2 linked regions of the Streptosporangium sp. NBC_01755 genome follow. The protein of the gene in region 1 interacts with the protein of each later gene in a pairwise test. Links are inferred from orthologs where the notes say so. Each region holds a gene or a part of one and is shown in the gene's direction. Other genes may lie near its edges. The genes, in order: rlmB and OG884_RS21780.

Region 1 (15,844 bases):
TCCGCCAAAGCCAGGGGCAGCACGGCCAGGCGGCACCGATGAACGGCGTCGAGCCCGGCGCCCTTCCGCACGGCGTCGCCTCGGTACTGGCCGTGCTGCCGTCCTCGGCGGTCGTGCTCGACGCCGAGGACCGCGTGCTGCGCGCCAGTTCGGCGGCGCGCGCGTTCGGCCTGGTCAAGGGAGAGCACCTGATGGCGGCCGAGTTGCTCGCGCTGGCCAGGAAGGTACGCAGGGACGGCGAGATCCGCGAGAGCGAGATCGAGGTGGCCGGTCACAAGTTCGGCCAGGAGTCGACCAACTTCGCGGTGCGGGTCGCCCCGCTCGGTTCCTACGGCCAGGTGCTCGTCCTCGCCGAGGACCAGACCGAGTACCGCCGCGTCGAGGCGGTCCGCCGCGACTTCGTGGCCAACGTGAGCCACGAGCTCAAGACGCCGGTGGGCGCGATGTCGTTGCTGGCCGAGACCATCCAGGACGCCGCCGACGATCCCGAGGCGGTCACCCGCTTCGCCGGGCGTATGCAGCATGAGGCGGCCCGGCTCACCTACCTCGTCCAGGACCTGATCACCCTCTCCCGCATCCAGGGAGCCGAGCCCATCCCCACCCCGTGCCCGGTCCTGATCGACGAGGCGGTGCACGAGGCCATCGACCGCTGCAACACCACCGCGGCGGCCAAGGACATCACCCTCGTCGCCGGCGGCGTCGAGGGCCTGCGGATCTGGGGCGACGACGAACTTCTCGTCACCGCCCTGCGCAACCTCATCGACAACGCGGTCGCCTACAGCCCCGAGCACACCCGGGTCGTGGTCAGTGCCCGAGGGGCGGGCCCCAACACCGAATACGTCGAGATCAGCGTGAGCGACCAGGGCATCGGCATCCCCGAGAGCGCCCAGGAACGGATCTTCGAGCGGTTCTTCCGTGTCGACGCGGCACGCTCGCGCGCGACCGGTGGTACGGGACTCGGCCTGGCCATCGTCAAGCACGTGGCCGCCGTCCACAACGGGGCGGTCACGGTGTGGAGCAAGGAAGGCTCAGGCTCCACCTTCACCCTCCGCCTGCCCGCCTTCGGCGGCACGGCGGTGGCAGTACCAGCTACCACCACAATTCCCCTGGAGGCCGCGCAGTGACTCGCGTGCTTGTCGTCGAGGACGAGGAGTCGTTCTCCGACGCTCTGTCATACATGCTGCGCAAGGAGGGCTTCGAGGTGGCCGTGGCCACCACAGGGCCGGAAGCCCTGGAGACCTTCGACCGCAACGGCGCCGACCTGGTGCTACTCGACCTGATGCTTCCCGGCCTGCCCGGGACGGAGGTCTGCCGCTCGCTCCGCCAGCGCTCCAATGTGCCCGTCATCATGCTGACCGCCAAGGACAGCGAGATCGACAAGGTCGTCGGGCTGGAGCTCGGCGCCGACGACTACGTCACCAAGCCCTTCTCCTCCAGGGAACTGGTGGCCCGCATCCGCGCGGTGCTGCGCCGCCAGGGCGACGTGGAGGAACTGGAGTCGGCGGTGCTGGCCGCCGGGCCGGTCCGCATGGACGTCGACCGCCACATCGTCGCCGTGCGGGGCGAGCCGGTGCAGCTGCCCCTGAAGGAGTTCGAGCTGCTGGAGGTACTGCTGCGCAACGCCGGGCGGGTGCTCACCCGGGGCCAGCTCATCGACCGGGTCTGGGGCGCCGACTACGTGGGCGACACCAAGACCCTGGACGTGCACGTCAAGCGGCTGCGGGCCAAGGTCGAGTCCGATCCGTCCAACCCGCGCTGCATTCTCACGGTCCGGGGTCTGGGCTACAAGTTCGACCCCGTGGAGGCCTGAGCCTCCACGCTCGCCTCCGGACGGTCCGAGGGGTCGTACGGCGTGCCCGCGCCGTACGACCCCTCGGCGTGTCCGGAGGCGGCCACCGGGGCCGGTCCGTGTCCGGTGACCGGCTCCCGGGAATCCGGTTTCCCCGGCTCACCGCGGCCGTTCGTCGCGGTCGCCCGCCGCCGTCCCGCCACGGTGAGATCAGCGGGGAGCGGGTCAGTGGCCGTGCCCCTCCTCGGCGGAGGCGGAGGGGGTGGGGGTCGGCGTGGGAGCCGCGGAGGCGCCGGGAACCTGCGGGTAGGCGGTGAACTCGCGGCTGCGGGTGATGACCGGGATCGTGAGCTGCACGACTCCCGCGTTGGCGAACTGTAGCTGCACCGGGATGGCCTCGCCGCCCCTGAGCGGCTTCTTCAGCCCCTCGATCAGGATCGTGGGAGTCGGCTTGCCGACGCTCACCAGCTGGTTCTGGGGGAGCGGTACGGGCGCGCTCACCTTCGCCGTGCCGAGGGCCGGGTCGACGCCGAGACCGACGAGCTCGTCGGGGCCGTTGGTGTTGACCAGGGACAGGTAGAGCGGCGTGGCCGCACCCGCCGGTAGCGTCCCGCCGGAGTCGGGGCCAAGGAAGAAGGCCTGGGAGATGTCGATGCCCTCCTTTGTCTTGACCGACAGGGCCTCGGTCGGCGAGTAGGGCATGTTGGTGATCGCGTCGGATCCGGCGCCACAGCCGGTCAGAGTCAGGGCGGCTGCGAGGAACGCGGCGGCGGCGATCGCCCGGTGACGGCTGTTGCGGGTCACGGTGCGAGTTCTCCTTGTCACGCATGAGGTAGGGCAGGGCCAACCCTATCGGCGACGTTTACCGGGTTTCCCCGCGCCCCGCCTGATCATCCGGAGGTGGGGAACGCAGGTCATAAGTGCTTTTTGCCCCCTTGATTCACACACTTGAGCACTTGTCAAGTCATAAGACGCGGCTTTGACCTGCAGTTATGGTGATTTCACTGTTCCGGGAGGCTGTGGATACGTGGTACTCTTGAGTACAGCGGAAGGGGTACTTGTCACATGACTTTCCAGGTCGGCGACACTGTCGTCTACCCCCACCATGGGGCTGCTCGGATCGAGGCGATCACGACCCGAACCATCAAAGGTGAGGAAAGGACCTACCTGGTTCTCAAGGTCGACAAGGGCGACCTTACCGTCCAGGTGCCGGCTGACAACGCCGAACTCGTGGGTGTTCGCGACGTAGTCGGACAAGAGGGCCTTGAGCGCGTTTTCGACGTGCTTCGAATGCCTCACACCGAAGAGCCCACGAACTGGTCCCGCCGCTACAAGGCGAACCTTGAGAAGTTGGCGTCCGGTGATGTCAACAAGGTCGCGGAGGTTGTTCGCGACCTGTGGCGACGAGACAGGGAGCGCGGACTTTCCGCGGGAGAGAAGCGAATGCTGGCCAAGGCCAGGCAGATCCTCGTCAGCGAGCTCGCACTCGCGGAAAAGACCAATGAGGATAAGGCCGAGGCCCTGCTGGACGAGGTTCTCAACTCCTGAGCAAGACATTTCCACGGGTGGGCGTCGGGGTCGACGTTCACCCGTTCGCTTCTGGCCGCGATCTTCATCTCGCCGGCCTGCACTGGCCCGGCGAGACCGGCCTGGCCGGGCACTCCGACGGTGATGCCGCGGCCCATGCGGCCTGTGACGCGCTGCTGTCCGCGGCCGGTCTCGGTGACCTCGGGGGCCTGTTCGGCACGTCCGATCCTCGCTGGGCAGGTGCCTCGGGTGCCGCCCTGCTGGAGGAGACCGCACGCAAGGTGAGGGCCGCGGGCTTCGAGATCGGCAACGTGGCCGTCCAGGTGATCGGCAACCGGCCCAAGATGGCCCCCCGCCGCATCGAGGCCGAGAAGGCTCTCAGCGCGGCCGTGGGCGCCCCGGTGAGCGTCAGCGCCACCACGACCGACGGGCTGGGCCTCACCGGCCGAGGCGAGGGCGTCGCGGCCATTGCGACCGCGATCGTGGTGAACCTGTAGCGGTTGTCAGACGTCTTCTCATGCGGAACGTGGAAACGTTCCGGCGGGCGGCGCGGAATGCCCGTCAATCCATATCGAGGTGGTGGCCCGTTTCCTGGCGCGGTACGGGCCACCCCTTTTTGGGATGATCTATGAGTGCGCTGGGTAACTCCCTGATGACTGTGTCTCGTGACAGGGGGAGCCGGACATGATCGGATCGATTGTCTCCGCAATCATCATTGGCGCCGTCATCGGCGCGCTGGCACGCCTCATCCTTCCGGGGCGCCAGAACCTGAGCATCGGCCTGACGCTCATCGTCGGCATCATCGCGGCGCTTATCGGCACCGCCATCGCCGCCTCGGTCGGCCTGACCAACACGCGGGGGATCAATTGGTGGGAGCACCTCATCCAACTCGCGCTCGCCGTAATCGGAGTGCTCCTCGTCGTTCAGATGCAGGCGAGGAAGTCGCACTGACGGAATTTTTACCGGTCGCTGGAATATCCATGACATAGGGGGTGGCCACCTCCCTGTTGAGAGTGAAGGTCTCACCCTCACGGGGAGGTTGTGATGACTATTGAGTCCATTCTTGGAGCAATCGTCATCGGCGCTGTCATCGGTGCCATCGGTCGTCCCTTGACTTCCCGGTAGGCAGGCGATCGGATGGATCCTCACCGTCGTCGTCGGCATTGTCGCGGCGCTCATCGGCACCGCCATCGCCCAGGTTCTCGGCGCTGCCACCACGGATGGGATCGACCGGATCGAACTCATCATGCAGGTGGGTCCGGCCGTCGTCGGTGTCGGCCTGGTCGCCGGTCTCAAGCGCTCCAGGGTCTGACAGGTGGATCGCCGGGCGGCCTGAACATCCGGCCCAGGCTCGTCTCGTGCTCGACGGACGGCTGGCGGCGGATCAGGTCCGCCACATGGAGCGGCAGGTGCGTCAGCACTTCGTCACGGCCCGCTTCGTTCCCCGGATCCGGTCAAGGGGGTATGCGGGCCCGGTTAAGCTCTCTTCCCTCACTCACCGGGCGGGACGGGCGTGCTGCGCATCCGCCCGGAGGGCGGGGCCGCGATGCCGTCCTCCTCGCGCGCCTGGGCCTCCTCCCCGGTCTCCCCGGTCTCCGCGGCCTCGGCGCCGTGTGCGGGCGAGTCACCCGCTTCGCCGTCCGTGACATCCGCCTTTCCTGCCGCCGTGGACGCTTTCGCCGCCGTCCCGGCGGTCCTCCTGCCGGGCGTTACGTTCGCCGCCCGGTCCTTCACGGCGAGGATCGGCTGGGTGTCGGCGTCGCGCTCGCTCACCTCGTCTGCGTCGCGTGGGGTCGTGTCGCGTCGTGTCGTGTCGCGTGGGGTCGTGCCGTGTCGGGTCGTGTCGGGTGGGCCGGCCTCGGCCGTACCGGGTTCGCTCGCCCGGGACCCCCGCTCCCGCGGGACACCGGCGTCGGTGTCCCAGGTCTCCACCCGCTCGCTGATCCTGCCTCCGCTCCCGGGCTCCTCCTCGGTCACTCGTACGTCGGAACGAGGCGGATGAACGAGCAGATCGCCCTGGCGGGGGCGGATCAGGTCACCCCAGCGCATCGGCTTTCCCGGCCGGGGAGCCGTGGGCCTTCGCGGGAGCGGAGGGCTCTGCGGGACATCGGTGATCTCGGGGGTCTCCGGCGCCGCGGTAGGACCGACCACCGGTTCTCCCGTCGGGAGATCATGGTGTGGGGCCGTCTCCAGGGGAGGGGCGGCATGCGGGTCGAGCATGATCTCGGCCGCGGGGTGGTGCACCAACTGCCCGGGGTGGCCCGGCCCCTGCCGCCGCTCCTCGGGGGCGGGCACGCCCGGATGCTCCGAGGACGGTCGGCCCGCCTCGGGGAACGGCACGATGTCATGCCCTGAGGCGGGCCGGCCGACCAGGGCCGCGTCGGTCGCGGCACGCCTGGCGGCGGCGTGCTTGATCAGCAGGAGCCAGAGCCAGAGAGCCAGGATCAGCATCACCCAGGGGGCGACGGCGACCACGACGGCCGCTCGCTGCTCGTCCACCGCCATCCGCATGGCGGTGGCCACCTCGGCGGTGGTCGCGCCGGCGAACAGCAGCGTCAGGATCACACCCGCCTGCAGCCGTACCGGCCACCACCCGCCTCTCAGCAGCAACACGCCGATCATCGCGACGACGAGCAGCGCGTCGAAGGCGGCGGGGTAGAGATACGCGAGGCCGGCGGGTGCCCTGCCCGCCAGGGCGAGGGCTCGCAGGTCCTCGAAGGAGAGCACGCAGGCCGCGGCGGTGAGGGCGGTCACGCCGACTCCGGCGATGGCGATCCCGGTGCGGCGCAGGGCGACGGCCGTCCTGCTCGGTTCGGCGGCGGTGGTCAGGGGCGGTGACGGGCGGGAGAGCGAGGCTGCCGCCGCGGGGGATTTGGCGTCCATGGCTCTTCGAGCCTACAGAATCGACACCCGGCATGATCGTCTTGATCACCCTCGAATATGTCTTCTGCCGAGGTGCTCTTCAGGTGAGCCGACCGGGCGACATTCGCCGCCAATGGTCAGAAAATCCTCTAGCGGGTGTCTTCAACGTCCCGCAACCTGGCTTGTGAGGGGAGGTGAGGCATTAGCCTTGCCCTCGTGAGCCTGCAGCTATACGACACCAGCGTACGCACCGTCCGCGAATTTGTCCCGGTCGAACCCGGCCGGGCCTCGATCTACCTGTGTGGTGCCACCGTGCAGGCTCCCCCGCACATCGGGCACATCCGCTCAGGCGTCAACTTCGACGTGCTCCGCCGCTGGATGATCAGGTCGGGCTACGAGGTGACCTTCTGCCGCAACGTCACCGACATCGATGACAAGATCATCAGGGTTGCGGCGGCGGAGAACGTGCCGTGGTTCGCCGTCGCCGAGCGCAACCAGAGGGCCTTCACCTGGGCCTACGAGGTGCTGGGCTGCCTGCCCCCGACGGTGGAGCCGCGGGCCACCGGCCACGTGCCCGAGATGATCGAGCTGATGGACCGGCTGATCGCCGCCGGCCACGCCTATGCCTCCGGCGGCGACGTCTACTTCGACGTCATGTCCTACGCCGACCGGTACGGCTCGCTCTCCAACCAGAAGCTTCAGAACATGCGGGCCGCGGGCGACACCGAGACCGACTCCTGCAAGCGCGACCCGCGTGACTTCGCGCTCTGGAAGGGCGAGAAGCCCGGTGAGCCGACCTGGCCGACCCCGTGGGGCCGAGGCCGCCCCGGCTGGCACCTGGAGTGCTCGGCCATGGCGACGAAGTATCTCGGCTCGACCTTCGACATCCACGGCGGCGGCGTCGACCTGATCTTCCCGCATCACGAGAACGAGCTGACCCAGTCCCAGGCGGCCGGCGACGGCTTCGCCCGCTACTGGATGCACAACGGCATGCTCAAGATCGGCGCGGAGAAGATGAGCAAGTCGCTCGGTAACTCCCTGCTGGTCCCCGAGGTCACCAAGAAGGTCCGCCCGGTCGAGCTCCGCTACTACCTGGCGGCCCCGCACTACCGCTCCCCGATCGAATACTCCGAGGAGGCCCTGTTCGAGGCCGCCACGGCCTACCAGCGCATCGAGGGCTTCGTCACCCGCGCGGCCGAGGTCATCCACGACGTCGACGCGCACGCGCCGCTCCCGGTGGCCTTCTCCGAGGCCCTCGACGACGACCTGGGCACCCCCCAGGCGCTCGCCGTGGTGCACGAGGTGGTCCGCGAGGGCAACGTCGCGCTCGCCCAGGGAAACAAGGAGCAGGTCGCCAGGCTGCTCGCCGAGACGCAGAACATGCTCGACGTCCTCGGCCTCGACCCGCGTTCGGAGCAGTGGCGTTCCACGGGCGGCGAGACCGGCATGCGGGCGACCGTCGACGCGCTGGTCGCCGTCGCCCTGGAACAGCGGCAGGCGGCGCGGGCGCGCAAGGACTTCGCGGCGGCCGACAGCATCCGTGACCAGCTTTCCCGTGCCGGGATTCACGTCGAGGACACCCCCCAGGGCACCCGCTGGGAACTCTCGCGCTAAAACCAGGCCGTACGCTATAGACCATGGCTGGTGGGGGTAAAGGGTCCGGGCGACCCGCGAAGAAGAAGAGTCCGACCAAGGGCACGGGCGGCAACGTCCGCCGAGGCCTGGAGGGCAGGGGGGCCACCCCGCCGGCGCACATGCGGCACTGGCACAAGGACAAGTCGCGCACCGAGCGGATCGAGCGCGAGGAGAAGACCGGCAGGACTTCCTCCCCGCGCACCCCGGTTCGCGCGAGGCGGAGCGATGACGCGCCCGAGCACATCGGCGGGCGCAACCCCGTGGTCGAGGCGCTGCGGGCCGGGGTTCCGGCCAGCACGCTCTACGTGGCCCTGCGCATCGACAACGACGACCGCGTCAGGGAGTCGGTCCGTATCGCCGCCGACCGCGGCATCGCGATGCTGGAGGTCGGGCGGGAGAAGCTGGACCGACTCACCGAGGGGGGGATCCACCAGGGCATCGCCCTGCAGATCCCGGCGTACGACTACGCCCACCCCAACGATCTGGTCCGCGGCGCACAGGAGGCCGCGGAGGTCCCGTTGATCGTCGCCCTCGACAGTGTCACCGACCCCCGTAACCTGGGCGCCATCGCCCGCTCGGCCACCGCCTTCGGCGCCCACGGCCTGGTCATCCCCTCCCGCCGCTCGGCCGGGGTCACCGGTGGTGCCTGGAAGACCTCGGCGGGCACGCTGGCCACCCTGCCGGTCGCCCGCGCCGCCAACCTCACCGCCACCCTGCGGGAGTACCGCGAGGCGGGTCTGTTCGTGATCGGCCTGGACGGCGAGGGCAAGGTCGACATCGGCGAGGCGAATCTCCTCGACGGCCCGCTGGTCGTCGTCGTGGGCTCAGAGGGCAAAGGCCTGTCCCGCCTGGTCCGAGAGTCATGCGACCTGGTCGTCCGCATCCCGATGAACGCCGCGGCCGAATCCCTCAACGCGGGCGTCGCCGCCGGCATCGCCCTCTACGAGGTGGCCCGCCACCGCCGTTCCTGACGGTTCGCAATTGTCGTGGCGTACCTCGGTGACGTGCGGCAGGTAATCCGACTACACTCGTCTGGCGGCCATGCCGACGTAGCTCAATCGGCAGAGCGACAGTCTTGTAAACTGTAGGTCAGGGGTTCGATTCCCCTCGTCGGCTCGCATAGGACCCCCAGTGACCTGGGGGTCCTTCCTTTTCCCCAGAACTGTTGGTCCGATCCGCCTCTTCAGGGGGGCCAAAGGGGGGCCAACGGTCGGGGACGCCTCCCCAACCCCGGCCTTCCGGGGGACCAGCGCGGCGATCATCTCAGCCGCCTCGCGTGCCACCTCGGGCATGATCGACGCGGAGGTCTGTCCAGCGGCAGCCGCACGACTCGCCCCGGCGCAGGCCCGCGAACACGATCAGGCGAAACCGGGCATACAGCCGGTGACTCATCACGGCGCCGAGGAACGCCCCGAGTTGGGCGGGCGTCCACACCATGACCTTGCTCGGCCGGGGCGCCGACGCCCAGACCTCAAAAGCGTCCACGCGGCGCCCTGTGGCCTCCTCCGTCGCTTTCTTCAGTGCACGCTCGTTAGGCACCGTCCAGGCGGCCACGCGTTCCTTCGTCCAGACCAGGCCCTTCGGCCTCTTGGTGGTCTCCAGCTTGACCAGCTTGGCCACGTTCTCGGTGATCAGACCCTCAACGACGGCGTCGCTCAGCGCCGAGCGCGGCGTTGCCCGGATGCGCTGCTTGGTCGTCGGCCCGGTGACCCGCTGGCCGCGCACCGAGGCACGCACCGCGGGGTCCTCCGACGCCTTGGCCTCCAGCAGGACCTCGTTCTTGGCGTCGACTCGGTGTCCTCGCGACGATTGGTAATGACGATCGGCCACGTGTACGGCGCCAAGATCGGCTGACTGCGCTCCGAGGCCTCGTATGCCCGGGTCCGCGCCGGCGATGATTCTGAGTTCGTGGTTGTATCGCGTATCAGGACGGTTCAAAGGTATGGCAGGGCTCTTCTCCCAAGAAGGCATGGAGAATTCTCGATATCGGGACGGTGCCCTGGGAGGATGGATGTACGAATCGTGTGAACGCCTGGCCGTGCCGATCATCCGAAGCGATGAAAATACCGCTGTCAGCGCCCGGCCGGAAAGCGGCCATCGCGGTGTGGGTGCGGGCTCCGAGCGAACCTGGAAAGCACCACGTTTACTGCAAGGTGATCGGCGCGCGGGGGCGGACACCGTTAACACTCAAGCGTCCAGTCCTCCTGAGTGTCCAGGTAGGACAGTCCTGACCTGCGGATTCATTTGTCCAAAAATCTAAGTGGCAGCCTTGGACGGACTGCGGACAAAGATTTCTTGGTTGGCTGGCGGCCTGCATGCCACCATGGTCGACATCCCGGCATTTCGTATCAGCGGGATATCGACCGGCGCTACACGGAGCGCTTTCTGGATCGCGAAGCGCTGCAATTCGCCCACGCGAAGCGCCGTAATCCGTTCACGAGGGGAAATCAAATATGATCAAGGTAATTGGTTCGCTGGCCGTCGTCGCAGATGCGTTTGCCGTGCTGGTGCCGTTCGGCGGAGTCGCCCAGGCCGCAGAGACGGGCGCGTCCACGATCATGGCCGCGAAGGTGACGTGCAACGCCCCCGGAACCGGAAACACCACTGTTTGGGGAAAATGCAAGAACAGGGGCAACGCGACCGGTAAGGCGCGTCTGATGTACTGGTGTGTCAACGCGATCGGCAACGGCTCGAAGCTGTACAACACCGGGTGGAAGAAGGTCGCACCCGGCAAGACGGTCAAGTTCGTGGGCGAGTGCACCTTCAAGGCCCGCAACCCCTACTTCCAGATCGGCTGACTTCACCTGGCCTCGCAGGGCGCGCTCCTCGCGGTGAAGCCCGGCCGCTCTGACCGGCGGACGCGGCGCGCGTTATACGCCCCCGTCCGGGGGTGGCGCTCACCGGGTCGCGTCCACGGAGGTGGCGTACGGCAGCCGATGACGGGATCTCCGGGTATCACGACGCCGCCCTGGCGGTCGCGTCCTTTTGAGGACATCCGATGGATCACCACAACACGCAGCACTCCGTCAGCGTGGCAGGCGTGATCATCGACGACCAGGGCCGCGCACTCCTCACCCAGTTCGTCGGCTCGTATATGAAAGGCCGGGTCAACCCGTTTCCGGGTTGACCCGGCCTTTCATCGTTCCGCGGGTCTTCGCGCTTCTCCGTGCCGGTCGCGTGGCCGCCGGACTGCGGCGTGCTTTCGACCTGATGCGTGACCGGGAATCCGGAGAGTCCGATAGTGGCGACACGTCTTCCCGGGAGCTTGCACTTTCTGTTACACGATGACTACTATGCGCAAAAAGGATCTTGGAGGGTCTCTGTGCCGATCGCCGCCACCTTGTAGACCCACCCGTTGGTCGCGCGGGGCCGCTCGGTTCGACCGTGAGAATTTCGATCATGAGAATGAGGAGGCTGCGCGGTGGCCGGGAGGCTTCGGCGTGTGATCGCGGCGTCCTTGCTGGCCGGGGGCGTGGCGTTGGCGGTGGGGCCGGAGGCTTCCGGGGTGTCCGGCGCGGCTGGGGATCCGGACTTCTCGCTGACGGTGAGTCCGGCACGGTTGGTCGTCCCACCGGAGGAGATCGACGAGCACCAGTCGTTCCATGTGATCAACGGGGGTCGGTTGCCTGTCGACATCGTCGTCGACAGGACGAACTTCACCATGGACGGGTCCGGCAAGATGCTCTTCGAGCATGACGCTCCCCACTCGGCCGTCGCGTGGCTCAAGGCCAGGCCGGCGAGATTCCATCTCGCCCCCGGTGGGGAGCGGAGCGTCAGCGTACTGATCGATCCCCCTCCGGAGCCCGAGCACGGTGAGCACCAGGTGGCCCTGCTCTTCGTCACCCCGGCCGGAGCCGGTGGGGGCAACATCTCGCTGAACCGGGCGATCGGAACACCGATTTACATCACGGTGCCGGGGCCGATCGACACGTCCGTGCGTATCGACGGGTTCCGTGCCTCCGTCGCCTTCCCGACGGGCGGTCCCGTCGACTTCACCGCCACCGTGGAGAACCGCGGGACCGTTCACCGTGACTTCTTCGGCCCCCGGGCGCTGAAGGTCGACGTGAACGGGTACGAGGTGCCGTTTCCCGACTTCACGGTGCTCAGGGGAGAGGGCAGGGACGTCGTCGTCAGGTGGGCGGATCCGCCGTTCATGTGCGTCTGTCACGCGACGGTGTCGGTCTCCGGGATCGGTGGGACATCCCGGCAGAGCATCACTTTCCTCATCCTCCCGCTTCACCTCTTCGGGGCGCTGATCGCGGTGGCGCTGGCGCTGTACGCCATCGCCTGGCTGTTGTACCGCCGCCGTCGGGCTCAGGTGCCCGGGGCGGATCAGGCCCCGCGTGAGCGCGCCGACCGTGATCGCGACGACCTCGACCGGGCCGACAGCGATGTCTAGGGCGCGGATCGTCCGGTTGCAGGGCAACGGAGGTCTGCCGGGTGCCTGAGGCGTTCGGCCGTCCGGGAGGGCGTGTTCCTGGGAGGCGAGGGCTTCCGGTGCGACGGGGCCGCAAGAGGTGTGAACCGGCTGGTTTCTCCCTGATTCGGCTTTCTGTGCCGGCAGATCGGGGAGGCAACCCTGTGGATTTGCTCCGTACGGGCACTCCTTCGTCACATACTGAGACGCTAGATAAGCGGAAAGTGACCGACGAGGGGCGCGGCGGTGGCGGTAACGACTCTTCAGCGAGTCCGCACGGGGCGGGGCGGCTGCGATATCACGCGAGAGGAGGCGATCCGGTCCGACGTCGACGTCACCGTGATCGTCCCCCTGCACAACTGCGGGCCCTATCTCGACAGGTGTCTGACCTCGCTGCTGATCCAGCGCGTCGCCCTGGAGGTGGTGGTGGTCGACGACGGTTCCACCGACGGCGGTGCCGCGCTGCTCGACCTGTACGCCTCCTGCCATCGCGGTGTGATCCGCGTCGTCCGGCAGGAGGCGTCCGGCGGCGCGGGGCGCCCGCGCAACGTCGGTCTCTCCCGCGCTCGCGGCAGGTACGTCTTCTTCTGCGATGCGGACGACTACCTCGGCCCTCAGGCGCTGGAGCGGATGCTCGCGATGGCCGACCGCAACGGTTCGGACATCGTGCTCGGGAAGATCGTCGGTCATGATCGCAAGGTGCCGATCTCGATGTTCAGGGAGAACGCCGAGCGGGTGCCGCTCGGTGACAGCGCGGTCTACAACAGCCTGAGCTGCTTCAAGCTGTTCCGCAGGGAGATGCTGGAGCGGCACGCCATCCGTTTCGACGAGACGCTGCTGGTGGGCGAGGACGTCGTCTTCACCACCCACGCCTACTGCCACGCGAACGTGATCTCGGTGGTCGCCGACTACGACTGCTACCACCTGGTCGCCCGGCCCGACGGCACCAGCATCATGCAGCGGCAGGGGAGTCGCGACCCGGTCTCCTGGCTGCGGATGATCAGGCGGCCGATCGAGTTGATGCTCGCTCACGTGCGGCCGGGAGACCTCCGCGACCACCTCCTGCGGCGCCACTTCCGGATGGATGCCTTCGGCCACCTCGGCGGGCCCTTCCTGGAGGCAGGGGAGGCCGAGCGTAAGGAGATCGCCGCCGAGGTGGCCGACATGTGCGAGCGGTGGCTGACCGACGGGGTCCGCGACCGGCTCCCCGCGATCGATCGGAGCAGGATCGCCGCGCTGGAGGACATCGACCGCCTGGTGCGGCTGGCGCACATCGAGTCGGCCTCGGTCCGCAGAGAGCTCACCGCGCTCCGCTGGGAGCGGGAGGGAAGGCTGGCGATCTCCGGCAAGGTGGCGCTGAGCACGCTGGAGCGGTACGACCGCCCGGAGATCGTCGGCGGAGATCTCGCCCTGGTGCTGCGGCGCCGGCACGCGGGCACCGGTCCCTCGGACGAGGTCGTGGTCCCGGTGACGGGCGACTGTGCGGAGTTCACCGGGGTCGTCGACGTCACCGGTCTGTCCTCCGGCATCTGGGATGTTCACGTGGGTGTCGCCTTCGAGGGCGTTCCCCGGCTCGCACGCCTGGGCTCCGACAGGGACGGGTCGACCGCGCTTCCGGTGCCGCCCGCGCCACGAGTGGTCGGCGACGTCGTCGCCCTGCCGTACTTCACCCGCCCCTACGGCAACCTCAGCCTTGACATCGGCGGTCATGTGGTCGCGGTGCCGGGCAGCGCGAGGCTGGTGCGTGCCCACTGGGTGGCGGGGCACCGGCTGGTGCTCCACGGTGAGGTCACCGTGGGTGCCGCCGCTCCGGCGGCGGACGCGGTGCGGTATCTGGTCTGGCGGGAGCGCGAGTCGAGCCGGGAGCGGCGTGAGCCGGTCACGGTCGGCGAGGACGGCACGTTCACGGCCTGGCAGGCGATGGGCCGGCTGGGTCCCGGTACCTGGGACGCCTACCTGGAGATGGACCTGGGCGGACCACCCGCCCGCTTCAGGATCGAGGCGGTGCCCGAGATGATCGAGCAGCCGCGCACCTGGTGGCGCGGCGCGACCCGGTGGAGTGTCAGGCCCTACGCCACGGCGGGCAAGGGGCGGCTCAGCACCGTGGTCCGCACCCTCGGCCCCCGGACCTTCGTCAGACGCATCGTGTGTTGACGGCGTCTGGGACCGCCGCGAGTCCCGGTGCAATGCGGAAGTCGCCAGACCTTCTCCGGGCGTTAATGCCACTAGCTTGCAAGTACAAGCCCATGGCCTAAAGTGGAGTCAAATCCGCGCTTCGGAGGCTTGTCGTGCACGTACCCGATGGCTTTTTCAACGCGGTGGTGTCGTTGTCGACGGGAGTGGTCGCCGCTGCGGGCGTGGCCGTCTGCCTGCGCGGCGCCCGCCGTGAACTCGACGACCGCACCGCCCCCATGGCAGGCCTGGTCGCCGCCTTCGTGTTCGCCGTCCAGATGCTCAACTTCCCGGTCGCCGCGGGCACGAGCGGCCACCTCCTTGGCGGTGCTCTCGCAGCGATACTCGTCGGTCCGTATACGGCGGTGTTGTGCGTGGCGGTGGTCCTCCTCGTACAGGCGTTCTTCTTCGCCGACGGCGGCCTGACCGCGCTGGGCGTCAACATCACGCTGATGGGCGTCGTCGCCGTACTGGTCGGGTGGGGCGTCTTCCGCCTGATCACCCTGAATGTGCGGGGCAGGGGAGCAGTGGTGGCGGCCTCGTTCGTCGCGGCGCTGCTCTCGGTGCCCGCCACGGCGCTGACTTTCACCCTGCTGTTCTGGATCGGCGGCACCGCGCCCATCGAGATCGGCACGGTCGCCGCGGCCATGGGCGGCGTGCACCTGCTCATCGGCATCGGGGAGGGCCTGATCACCGCGGTCACCGTCAGCACCGTCCTGGCGATCCGGCCCGACCTGGTGTACGGCGCCAGGGAACTCGTCGCGCCGCTGATCCTGCGCGGCGCGGGCGGCGACGTGACCGTCACCTCGGAGTCTCCGGCGTCCCCGGCACCGGTCGCCGCGCGCCGTCCCGGCTGGTTCCTGCCCGCCGGTATCGCGGTGGCGGCGCTGCTGGCGGGCCTGGTCAGCTTCTACGCCTCCTCCTCGCCCGACGGTCTGGAGCGCGTCGCCGAGGACAAGGGCTTCAGCGGACAGGCGGTCGACCACTCGCTGGGTGAGCAGCCGCTCGCCGACTACGGGGACGTGGGTGGCATTCCGGTGGGTGTGGCCGGTCTGATCGGCGTCGGGGTGACCCTCGCCGTCGGCGGCGGGTTGTTCTTCACGGTGCGCCGCCGTGGCGAGAGCGCCGAGGGCGGCGAGGACAGCGACAGGAAGGTCTCCGTCTAGTGGGGGCGGGCCACCACCATCGGCTCCACCGGCCGGGCGACACGCTCGTGCACCGGCTGCCACCCCAGTGCAAGCTGGCGGCGGTGGCCGGGTTCGCCCTGGTTGTGGTCGCCACCCCACGTGAGTGGTTCTGGGCCTTCGGCCTGTACGCCGTGCTCCTGGCCGCGGTCGCGGTGGCCGCGCGTGTCCCGGCGGGATTCCTGCTGCGGCGGATGGTGGTCGAGGTGCCGTTCGTGGTGTTCGCGCTGGCCATCCCGTTCATCGGGTTCGGCGAGC
Region 2 (10,313 bases), 120 kb from region 1 along the record:
CAGGAGCTGCGTGACATCAACAAGATCATATTGGTGGCCTGCGGGACCTCCTACCACGCCGGGCTCATCGCGAAGTACGCCATCGAGCACTGGGCCCGGCTGCCCTGCGAGGTCGAGGTGGCCAGCGAGTTCCGCTACCGCGACCCGATCCTCACCCGGGACACGCTGGTCATCGTGATCAGCCAGTCGGGCGAGACGATGGACACGCTCATGGCGGTACGGCACGCGCGTGGGCAGCGCTCCCGGGTGCTGGCGGTCTGCAACGTGAACGGCTCCACGATCTCCCGTGAGTCCGACGCCGTCCTCTACACGCACGCGGGCCCGGAGGTCGCGGTGGCCTCCACCAAGGCGTTCCTCACCCAGCTGGTGGCCTGCTACCTGGTGGCGCTCTACCTCGCGCAGGTCCGGGGCACGAAGTTCGGCGACGAGATCACCCAGATCGTCGACCGGCTGGCGGAGATGCCGTCAAAGGTGAGCGAGGTCCTCTCGACGGTCGAGCCGGTCCGCGCGCTGGCCAGGTCGCTGGCCGATGAGCGGTGCGTGCTCTTCCTCGGGCGGCATGTGGGCCTCCCCGTCGCGCTGGAGGGAGCGCTGAAGCTCAAGGAACTGGCGTACATGCACGCCGAGGGCTTCGCGGCGGGGGAGCTCAAGCACGGCCCGATCGCACTGATCGACAGGGGGCTCCCCGTCGTGGTCGTCGTCCCCTCCCTGTCCGGCCAGCGGGTGATCCACGACAAGATCGTGTCCAATATCCAGGAGATCAGGGCCAGGGGCGCCAGGACCCTCGTCATCGCCGAGGAGGGCGATGACGTGGTCGAGCGGTACGCCGACACGCTGATCCGCGTCCCGGCCGTGCCGACCCTGCTCCAGCCGCTGGTCGCCACGGTGCCGCTCCAGGTCTTCGCCTGCGAGCTGGCCACCGCCAAGGGGCACGACGTCGACCAGCCCCGCAACCTCGCCAAGTCGGTCACGGTGGAGTAAGGCCCGGACGGGGGTTGTCCACAGCCTGTGGACAACCCCCATGGATTACCGATGGGCAAAAGTAGGAATAGGGGCTGCCCGCTTTCCTGCATGGTTAATTGTCGATTTATGCCATATAACGGACTAATAGGGAGGGATTAACGTGACGTGAATCCACCGGACCTCAGGGAGTCGCAAGATGGATCGTCGTCGTTTCCTCGCAGGTAGCGGTGCGCTGGCCGCGGTAGGGGTGGCCGGGCCGTTCGCCGGCGTCGCGCAGGCGGGGCTGAACGGGGAGACCCGCCCCGGAGGCGGGTACGGGCCGCTGAAGCCGGTCGCCGACGAGCGGGACGGCACGGTCCGGCTCCACCTGCCCGACGGCTTCCGCTACGCCTCCTTCAGCGTCGCCGGGGACAGGTTCGGCGACGGGTCCGTCGTCCCCTCCCGGCACGACGGCATGGCCGCGTTCCGCGGGCCCTCGAACACCGCGATCCTCGTCCGCAACCACGAGGTCAGCGGCCCGGTCGGTGCGTTCGGCGACCCGGCCAAGGCCTATGACCCGGTGGCGGGCGGCGGCACCTCCACGCTCAGGGTCACCCGCTACGGCAAGGTGATCTCCGCGGCCCCCAGCCTGACCGGCACCCAGATGAACTGCTCCGGCGGCCCCATGCCCTGGGGTGCCTGGGTGACCTGCGAGGAGACGGTCAACGGGCCGGACGTGGGCAACGACTTCACCGGCCAGGACAACGGCAAGCTCACCCAGAAGCACGGCTACATCTTCGAGGTTCCGCTCAACGGCGGAGCCTCGGGGCCGATCAGGAGCGCCGGGCGGTTCGCCCACGAGTCGGCCGCGTTCGACTCGTTCACCGGCGCCGTCTACCTCACCGAGGACAACTTCGCGTTCGCCTCCGGCTTCTACCGCTACCTGCCTCCGAAGAACCCGCTCCGGGCCGGTCGCATCCTCGACGGCGGCAGGCTCCAGATGCTGGCGGTGCGGGGCGCGCCGGGCAAGGACCTCTCCCTCGGTCAGTCCAGGGGTGCGACCTACGCGACCACCTGGGTGGACATCGACGACCCCGACCCCGCCTTCATCGGCACCCCCGCCAACGACGTCGCCGTCCAGGCGGTCGGCAACCAGGGCAGGGCCAAGGGAGCGGCGCTCTTCTCCCGGCTGGAGGGGGCGATCAACCACCACGGCACGATCTACTTCACCTCCACGCAGGGCGGCGCGACCGCGTCCGGCGACACCCCGCCCAGCGGCTTCGGCAAGGGGCGCGGCCAGGTGTGGGCGTACGAGACGTGGAGCGGGCGGCTCAAGCTCGTCTACGAGTCGCCGGGCTCGGTCACCCTCGACCTGCCGGACAACGTCACCGCCAGCCCCCGGGGCACGCTGGTCCTCTGTGAGGACGGCCCGGGCGACAACTACCTGCGCGGCCTCACCAGCCGTGGCGAGATCTTCGACTTCTCCCGGCTGGCCCCCGTCTCCGGCGACTCGGGTGCCGAGTTCGCCGGCTCGACCTTCGGCCCCGGCGGGCACACCCTCTACGTCAACGTCCAGTCGTCGGCGGGGATGAGCTTCGCCATCTGGGGCCCCTGGCGGCGCGGCGGCTTCTGACACCCGCGAACCGATGCCCGCGCCGGGCCTCATGAACCTGATTCCCGCGCCGGGCCTCATGAACCTGATTCCAGGGAGAACGAGGCTCCGCGCGGGAGTACGGCATGCCGTGTGCGCGGCCCGGGTGAGGACGATGCGGCCCCCGTAGGCCCTAGCCTGGGGGAATGATCGTTGGGATCGGTGTCGACGTCGTGGACGTGGCCAGGTTCGAGGCGACGCTGGCGCGCACACCCGCGCTGCGGGGACGCCTGTTCACCGCGGCCGAGAGCACGCTGGCGACGGAGTCCCTGGCCGCCAGGTTCGCGGCCAAGGAGGCCGTCGCCAAGGCGCTGGGCGCGCCCCCCGGGCTGCGGCACCTGGACGCCGAGGTGCTCATCGGCGAGCACGGCCGGCCCGAGCTGCGGGTGACCGGCCGGGTGGCGGACGTCGCTCTCGCCCTGGGCGTGGTCAGGTGGCACGTCTCCCTGACGCACGACGGGGGCGTCGCCATCGCCTACGTGATCGCCGAGGGATAGATTCGGTGGAATGCGGACCGCGTTCACATCCGACCAGATCAGGGCGGCCGAGGCGGCACTGATGGCGACCCTGCCCGAGGGCACCCTGATGGAGAGGGCGGCCACCGGGCTCGCGGCGGTCTGCGCCAGGATGCTCGGCGGCGTGTACGGCTCCCGTGTCGTGCTGCTCGTCGGCGGCGGGGACAACGGCGGCGACGCCCTTTACGCCGGGGCACGCCTGGCCGCCAGGGGGGCCAGAGTCGACGCGATCATCGCGGGGACGCGCGTCCACGAGGCGGGGCTGGAGGCCCTGCGCCGCGCGGGCGGCCGGGCGACCGCCCCGGACGGCCGGCCGGTCCCCCGAAACAGTGCGGAGTCCCCCCGGGAGAACGCGGAGTCCCCCCAAGAAAGCGCGGAGTCACCCCGGGAGAGCGCGGGGTCCCCTCGAAACAGTGCGGAGTCCCCCCGAGAGAACGCGGAGTCCCCCCGGGAGAGCCCGGTGGGCACGGCTGTCCGCGGCCTGATCGACGCGGCGGACCTGATCGTGGACGGGATGCTCGGGATCGGCGGGGCCGGGGTGCTCAGGGAGCCTTACGCGACTCTCGCCGGGCTCGCGAGTGACGCGCCGGGCGAGGTCGTCGCGGTGGACGTACCGAGCGGGGTGGACGCGAGCAGCGGCCGGGTGGAGGGCGCGGCGGTCCGCGCGGACGCCACGGTCACGTTCGGGGCGTGGAAGACCGGGTTGCTGGTGGATCCCGGCGCCGAGCACGCGGGCCGGGCGGAACTCGTCGACATCGGCCTCGGCCCTCACCTGCCGGAACCCGACGCGACCGCGCTGACGGACGCCGACGTGGCCGCGCTGCTGCCCAGGCCCGGCGCCTCCTCCGACAAGTACCGCCGGGGCGTCGTCGGGATCGCGGCGGGCAGCGAGCGCTACACCGGTGCGGCGGTGCTGGCGGTGGGCGGGGCACTGCGGGCGGGGGTGGGCATGGTCCGCTACGCGGGGGGCGCCGAGCCGGTGGCCCAGGTGCGGGCCCGCTGGCCCGAGGCCGTGATCACCACGCTCGCCCCGGGCGAGGGCGTCGAGGAGGTGGGGCGTGTGCAGGCGTGGGTGCTCGGTCCCGGGCTCGGCACCGGCGAAGAGGCACACGCCGTCGCCCGCTCGGTGCTGGCGAGCGAGGTCCCCGTGCTGGTCGACGCCGACGCGCTGACCCTGGTGGCCCGGGAGCGGGGGCTGCTCCGTCGCGACGCGCCCGTCCTGGTCACCCCGCACGCCGGCGAGCTCTCCCGCCTGATGGACGTGCCGAGGGAGCTGATCGAGGCGCGGCGCCTGGAGAACGTACGGCGGGCGGCGGCCGAGCTGGGCGTGACCGTACTGCTCAAGGGCTCGACCACGCTGGTCGCCGGGAAAGGGCTGCCGGTCAGGATCAACCCCACCGGAAGTCCCTGGCTCGCGACCGGCGGTACCGGTGATGTGCTGGCCGGGCTGGCGGGCGCGCTGCTGGCCGCCGGACTGAGCGGCTATGACGCGGCCTCCTGCGCCGCCTACCTGCACGGGATCGCCGGTAGGCGAGGCCCTCTCGCCGCCTCCGACGTCGCCGAGGCCCTGCCGGAGACGGTGCGGTCATTGGTCAACAGGCTCCGGCAGAGCCGCTCACCTGCCAAACTGGAACGATGAGCTTCCCGATGACTCCCGCCGAGGCACGGGTGGACCTTTCGGCCATCCGCGAGAATCTGGCGCTGCTCGGGAGCCATGCTCCCGGTGCCGAGATGATGGCAGTGGTCAAGGCCGACGCCTACGGGCACGGGCTGGTCCCCGCCGCGCGAGGCTGCCTGGAGGGCGGCGCGGGGCGGCTGGGCACCGCCTACGTCCGCGAGGCCCTCCAGCTGCGGGCCGGCGGGATCACCGCGCCGATCCTGTCGTGGATCCTCACGCCCGGTGAGCCCCTGGAGCAGGCGGTCGAGCACGACATCGAGCTGTCCGCGGGCTCCGCCGGGGTGGTCGACACGATCGCCGACGCCGCGGCCCTGGCCGGCCGGACGGCCAGGGTGCACCTGAAGGCCGACACCGGCATGTCTCGTGGCGGTGCGACACCGGGTGAGTGGCCCGCCCTGCTCGATCGGGCGCTGTGGCGACAGGCCGAGGGGACCGTCGAGATCGCCGGGCTCTGGTCCCACCTCGCCAGCGCGGACATTCCGGGAGATCCGTCCATCGCGGCCCAGCTGATGGTGTTCGACGAGGCGCTGGCCGTCGCGGAGAAGGCGGGCGCCGGAGGCTCCCACGTCATCAGGCACATCGCCAACTCGGCGGCCACCCTGACGCTGCCGCAGGCACACTACGACATGGTCCGTCCCGGGATCGCGACCTTCGGGCTGAGTCCCGTGCCCGAGCTCGGAGACTTCGGGCTGCGCCCCGTGATGACGCTCATGGCGCGGATCGCGCTGGTCAAGCGGGTGCCCGCCGGGTCGGGTGTGTCGTACGGCCATCTGTACGTCACGGATCGGGAAACCACGCTCGGCCTTGTCCCGCTCGGATACGCGGACGGGATCCCGAGGCACGCCACCAACCTGGCGGAGGCGCTGGCGGGCGGCCGCAGGCGGCGGATCGCCGGCCGGGTCTGCATGGACCAGTTCGTGATCGATGTGGGCGACGACCCGCTGGCGGAGGGCGACGAGGTGATCCTGTTCGGTGACGGTTCGCGAGGTGAGCCGACCGCCCAGGAATGGGCGGATTCTCTCGGCACGATCACGCATGAGATCGTGACCGGGATCGGTTCGCGGGTCCCACGCGTTTACCGGTGAAAGGCAGCTCAGGGGGTCGCATGAGTATTACCACACGGCGCAAGGTCGGTATCGCGGGCGCGATCGTCGGTGTCGCGTCCGCGGGAGTGGCCGCCGGGGCCCTCGCCAAGCGGTATGCGGTAGGCCGGATCAGACTCCGCCCCGACCTGGAGGTGAGCGAGCCGCTGGGAGAGCTTCGGGGCCGTCCCACCACGGTCACCACCTCCGACGGGGTTCCGCTGTACGCCGAGGTGGACGGCGTCCAGGACGCTCCGCTGACCGTGGTGTTCTGCCACGGCTACACGCTCAACCTCGACTCCTGGCACTACCAGCGGCGCGACCTGAGTGACGCCTATCGCCTGGTCCTGTGGGACCAGCGCTCCCATGGGCGCTCGCCGCGCATCCCGACGAAAGACTGCTCGATCGACCGGCTCGGCGACGACCTGGCCGAGATCATCGAGGCCCTGGTGCCGGGCCCGTGCGTGCTCGTCGGCCACTCCATGGGCGGTATGACGATCATGGCGCTGGCCGACCGGCACCCCGAGCTGTTCGGTGACAAGATCAAGGGCGTCGCGCTGATCTCCACATCTCCCGGCAAGCTCGGCGAGATCTCCCTCGGCCTGCCCGCGCTGCTGTCGAAGGTGGTGCACAAGGTCACGCCGGGCACGGTGTCGATCCTGAGGCGCGGTGGCACGCTGGTCGACAAGAGCCGCCAGGTCGGCAATGACGTGGCCTTCCTGGCCCTGCGCCACCTGGGTTTCGGCGATTCCATGAACGTCAGTCCCACGGTCGTCGACTTCGTCGAGTCGATGATCCGTTCCACCCCTTTCGAGGTGATCGCCGAGTTCTACCCGGCGCTGATATCGCACGACAAGCTGAGCGCGCTGGGCGTGCTGGACGAGGTGCCCACCTCCATCATGGTCGGCGACAAGGACTGGCTCACCCCCGTCGAACACAGCAAGGCGATGGCGGCGGCGCTGCCGAGCGCCCGGTTCACCGAGATCTCAGAGAGCTCGCACCTGGTCCATCTGGAGCGGCCGGCGGTCGTCAACAACGCGCTGCACGACCTGCTCAAGCGGGCGATCGCCGATGCCGATGCCGATGCCGACGCGGGCGACGAGGACCGATGAGCTCGGACACGGGTGCGAGTGGTGACGGGAGTGACGCAGCGGTGAGAATCGTGGCGACGGCCGAGGAGATGCGGGAGCTGGGCGAGAGGCTGGCCGCGCTGCTGCGGCCGGGAGACCTGGCGGTGCTGTCGGGCCCGCTCGGCGCGGGCAAGACGACCCTGGTGCAGGGGATCGCCGAAGGGCTCAAGGTACGCGGACCGATCACCTCGCCGACCTTCGTCATCGCCCGGGTGCATCCCTCGCTCTCCGGCGGTCCCGCGCTGGTCCATGTGGACGCCTACCGCCTCGGCGGTGACCTGGAGGTCGACGACCTGGACCTGGACGCCTCGCTGGAGGAGTCGGTGACCGTCGTGGAGTGGGGCGAGGGCCTGGTGGAGGGGCTCGCCGACGACCGGCTGGAGATCCTCATCGGCAGGGGTGCGTCCGGCGAGCCGGGCGAGGAACGGACCGTGACCCTGCGCGGGGTCGGACCGCGTTGGGAAGGTGTCATCTGATTTGCCTACGGGGACGGGGAAATCCTGACACGCTGGTACTGCGAGCCATTGGTCTAGATCGTCGGGCGCGTTGATCGACTCTGGCGGGTTTGCCCATGTTTAATGGGGAACAGGTGGGACATCGTGCCGGGCGAGGGTCGTCGGCCGGAGGGCGAAGTGGAGTTCGACGGTGCCAAGCGTCAAGCGTGTCGCGGTTGCGGGAGCCATCGTTCTTTTCGGGATTGCCGGGTGCTCGGCGGAGGCCAACTCGGGCAGCCCGACGAGCACGCCCACGGCAGCCCCGCCTGACTCCGGCAGCAGCCGGCAGGACATCGAGGTCCAGCTCCAGCCGGCCCGCGCCAAGGCCGGGCAGAAGGTGTGGGTCCTGGCGAACTGCCCGATCCCGCAAGGGGGTCCCGAGCACCGCGGCACCGCGTCATCCCGGATCTTCCGCACCCCGGTGACCCTTGACCCGATCCTCGCGACGCCCACACCGGCTCCCGCGAACACCGCCAGCCCGACGCCGCGCCCGTGGGTCCGCGGTCAGGCCACCGTCGCCGACGGCACGGCCGCCGGTGTCTACGAGGTCAACGCCAGGTGCGAGGGGACCAACGACACAGGCAAGACCAACCTCAGGATCGTGTCCGACACCGAGCCGAGCTCCACCTCGACGTCCAAGCCCACTTCCAAGCCGACCAGGACGATCATCAGCACCGAGGCGCCGGGCACGGGCGGCGGTGGCACCGCGGCAGGAGGCCCCGCCGACTCGGGCGCGCCGATCGGCACGACGGGCGTCCTGCTCGCCCTCGGCCTGGCGGGCGGCATCGGCATCGTGGTCGTGCGTCGCCGTCGCTCGTAGTCCCTGATGGCCGATTCCACCCGCTGGTCCAGGGTCATCCTGGCCGGAGTCGTCACCGGTGCCGTCGTGGTCGCACTCAACAGCAGGGGCGGCGGCGAGGAGAAGCCGCCGGCCCGCGCCTCGGTCGTGCCCAGCCGCATCGACATCCCGTCCCTGGGTATCAAGGCGCCCCTGATGAAGCTCGGTGTGACGGACGGCCGGATCGACCTGCCACCGTACGAGAAGCCGAACAGTGCGGGCTGGGTCAAGGACAGCGCGGTCCCCGGGGACGAGGGTTCCGCGGTGATCCTCGGGCACGTGGACACCAAGACCGCGCCCGCCGTCTTCTACAAGCTCAAGGAGATGAGGGAGGGACAGGTCATCAAGGTGGTGCGCAGCGACGGCAAGGTCGCCCAGTACCGGGTGGACACGATCGAGCAGATCAGCAAGAAACGGTTCCCCGCCGACAAGGTCTACCTTGAGGACGGCCTGCGGCTCATCACCTGCGGCGGGACCTTCGACTGGGACAGCAACGAATATCGCGACAACCTCATCGTCTACGCCACCCTGGTCAAGACCTGAGCCCACTCACCTGGGGCTCGGACGGGGGAGCGGCAGGCCACCCGCCGAGCAGGCCCTCACCCGCGCCCCACGCGGGCAGTGCTCCTGAGCCCTCCCGGGAAGGACTAGGCTAACTGTTCGTGCTGGTCCTGGCCTTTGACACCGCAACCCCCGCCGTCACAGCAGCGCTGCACGACGGTGCGAGGGTCCTCGCCGAGTCGACGACGGTCGACGCGCGCCGCCACGGCGAGCTGCTCGTGCCCACGATCGAGACGGTCCTGAGCGAGGCCGGAGCCTCGCTCCGCGACGTCACCACAGTCGTCGCGGGCTCCGGCCCCGGCCCCTACACCGGGCTCCGGGTCGGACTGGTGACCGCCCAGGCCCTCGCGACGTCACTGGGCGTCCCGGCGTACGGCGTGTGCACGCTCGACGCGATCGCCTACGGCAGCGGGCTGACCGAGCCGTTCCTGGTGGCCACCGACGCCCGGCGCAAGGAGGTGTTCTGGGGGCACTACCAGGAGATGCGCGCCCGGCTGTCCGGCCCCGCGGTGGACCGGCCCCAGGACCTGCCGGGGGAGCTCCCGCTGGTCGGTGCGGGCGCGCGGATGTACGCCGAGGTCGTCGGGGCCTCCCGGCTGCTGGACGCGCCGGAGTATCCCCACGCGGGCGCGCTGGCCGCGCTGGCCGCCGAACAACTCGGCGAGCCGGGCGTCCGCGCGGTCGTCGAGAGCGGCACCCACCCCGTGCTCGGCCTGCCCCGCCCGATCTACCTGCGCCGCCCCGACGCCCGGGTGCCCTCGGCGCCGAAGAAGGTCTCCGCATGACGACGGTGCTCCGTCAGATGACCTTCGACGACCTGCCCGCGGTCATGGAGATCGAGCGCAAGACCTTTCCCGCCGACGCCTGGAGCGAGGGCATGCTCCGCGGCGAGCTCAACGACCAGCCGAGGACCAGGCACTACGTGGTGGCCCTGGCCGAGGAGGTGATCGTCGGCTACGCGGGCCTCGCCGCGGCGGGGGACCAGGCCGACGTGCAGACCATCGCCGTCCTGGCCGAGTGGCGCCGGAGCGGTGTCGGCGGCGCCCTGCTGACCGAGCTGCTGACCGAGGCCGCGCGCCGGGGCGCGGTCTCGGTCTTCCTTGAGGTGCGCGCCGACAACCCGGGCGCGCAGGCGGTCTATGACAGGTTCGGGTTCGAGCAGATCGGCCTGCGCCTCCGCTACTACGAGGACGGCACCGACGCGATCATGATGAGAAAGGATCTCCATGCGTGACGAACCGGTGGTCCTGGGCATCGAGACCTCCTGCGACGAGACGGGGGTGGGCATCGTCCGGGGGCACACCATGCTGGCCAACGCCATCGCCTCCAGCGTCGAGCAGCACGCCCGTTTCGGCGGGGTGGTGCCCGAGGTCGCCTCCAGGGCGCACCTGGAGGCGATGACCCCGACCGTCGAGCGGGCCC

What was found.
Region 2: the proteins of rlmB (region 1) and OG884_RS21780 interact in binary tests that used the Escherichia coli proteins (3 or more experiments, as listed by UniProt). The link is inferred for Streptosporangium sp. NBC_01755 from one-to-one orthologs.

What each region holds. Positions count from the first base shown.
Region 1 is NZ_CP109131.1:4,380,307-4,396,150, forward strand. What follows is about bases 7,040-9,799. They hold rlmB (23S rRNA (guanosine(2251)-2'-O)-methyltransferase RlmB), read left to right. Parts: upstream 7,040-7,815; coding sequence 7,816-8,784; downstream 8,785-9,799. Other genes in these bases: cysS (cysteine--tRNA ligase), read left to right, coding at 7,040-7,792; OG884_RS21180 (hypothetical protein), read right to left, coding at 9,077-9,643; OG884_RS37555 (NBR1-Ig-like domain-containing protein), read left to right, coding at 9,730-9,799. In the rest of the region: OG884_RS21130 (sensor histidine kinase), read left to right, coding at 1-1,124; OG884_RS21135 (response regulator transcription factor), read left to right, coding at 1,121-1,810; OG884_RS21140 (copper chaperone PCu(A)C), read right to left, coding at 2,015-2,593; OG884_RS21145 (CarD family transcriptional regulator), read left to right, coding at 2,855-3,337; ispF (2-C-methyl-D-erythritol 2,4-cyclodiphosphate synthase), read left to right, coding at 3,355-3,813; OG884_RS21155 (GlsB/YeaQ/YmgE family stress response membrane protein), read left to right, coding at 4,001-4,267; OG884_RS21160 (hypothetical protein), read right to left, coding at 4,808-6,199; more of cysS, read left to right, coding at 6,395-7,039; more of OG884_RS37555, read left to right, coding at 9,800-10,044; OG884_RS21185 (hypothetical protein), read left to right, coding at 10,267-10,611; OG884_RS21190 (hypothetical protein), read left to right, coding at 10,812-10,940; OG884_RS21195 (hypothetical protein), read left to right, coding at 11,256-12,212; OG884_RS21200 (glycosyltransferase family 2 protein), read left to right, coding at 12,477-14,384; OG884_RS21205 (energy-coupling factor ABC transporter permease), read left to right, coding at 14,519-15,568; cobalt ECF transporter T component CbiQ, read left to right, coding at 15,568-15,844. UniProt on the Escherichia coli protein: Specifically methylates the ribose of guanosine 2251 in 23S rRNA.
Region 2 is NZ_CP109131.1:4,501,704-4,512,016, forward strand. What follows is about bases 2,587-5,423. They hold OG884_RS21780 (NAD(P)H-hydrate dehydratase), read left to right. Parts: upstream 2,587-3,100; coding sequence 3,101-4,747; downstream 4,748-5,423. Other genes in these bases: OG884_RS21775 (holo-ACP synthase), read left to right, coding at 2,740-3,090; alr (alanine racemase), read left to right, coding at 4,744-5,423. In the rest of the region: glmS (glutamine--fructose-6-phosphate transaminase (isomerizing)), read left to right, coding at 1-981; OG884_RS21770 (PhoX family protein), read left to right, coding at 1,160-2,575; more of alr, read left to right, coding at 5,424-5,871; OG884_RS21790 (alpha/beta fold hydrolase), read left to right, coding at 5,892-6,980; tRNA (adenosine(37)-N6)-threonylcarbamoyltransferase complex ATPase subunit type 1 TsaE, read left to right, coding at 6,977-7,474; OG884_RS21800 (hypothetical protein), read left to right, coding at 7,644-8,312; OG884_RS21805 (class F sortase), read left to right, coding at 8,319-8,873; tRNA (adenosine(37)-N6)-threonylcarbamoyltransferase complex dimerization subunit type 1 TsaB, read left to right, coding at 8,993-9,676; rimI (ribosomal protein S18-alanine N-acetyltransferase), read left to right, coding at 9,673-10,125; tRNA (adenosine(37)-N6)-threonylcarbamoyltransferase complex transferase subunit TsaD, read left to right, coding at 10,118-10,313. UniProt on the Escherichia coli protein: Bifunctional enzyme that catalyzes the epimerization of the S- and R-forms of NAD(P)HX and the dehydration of the S-form of NAD(P)HX at the expense of ADP, which is converted to AMP.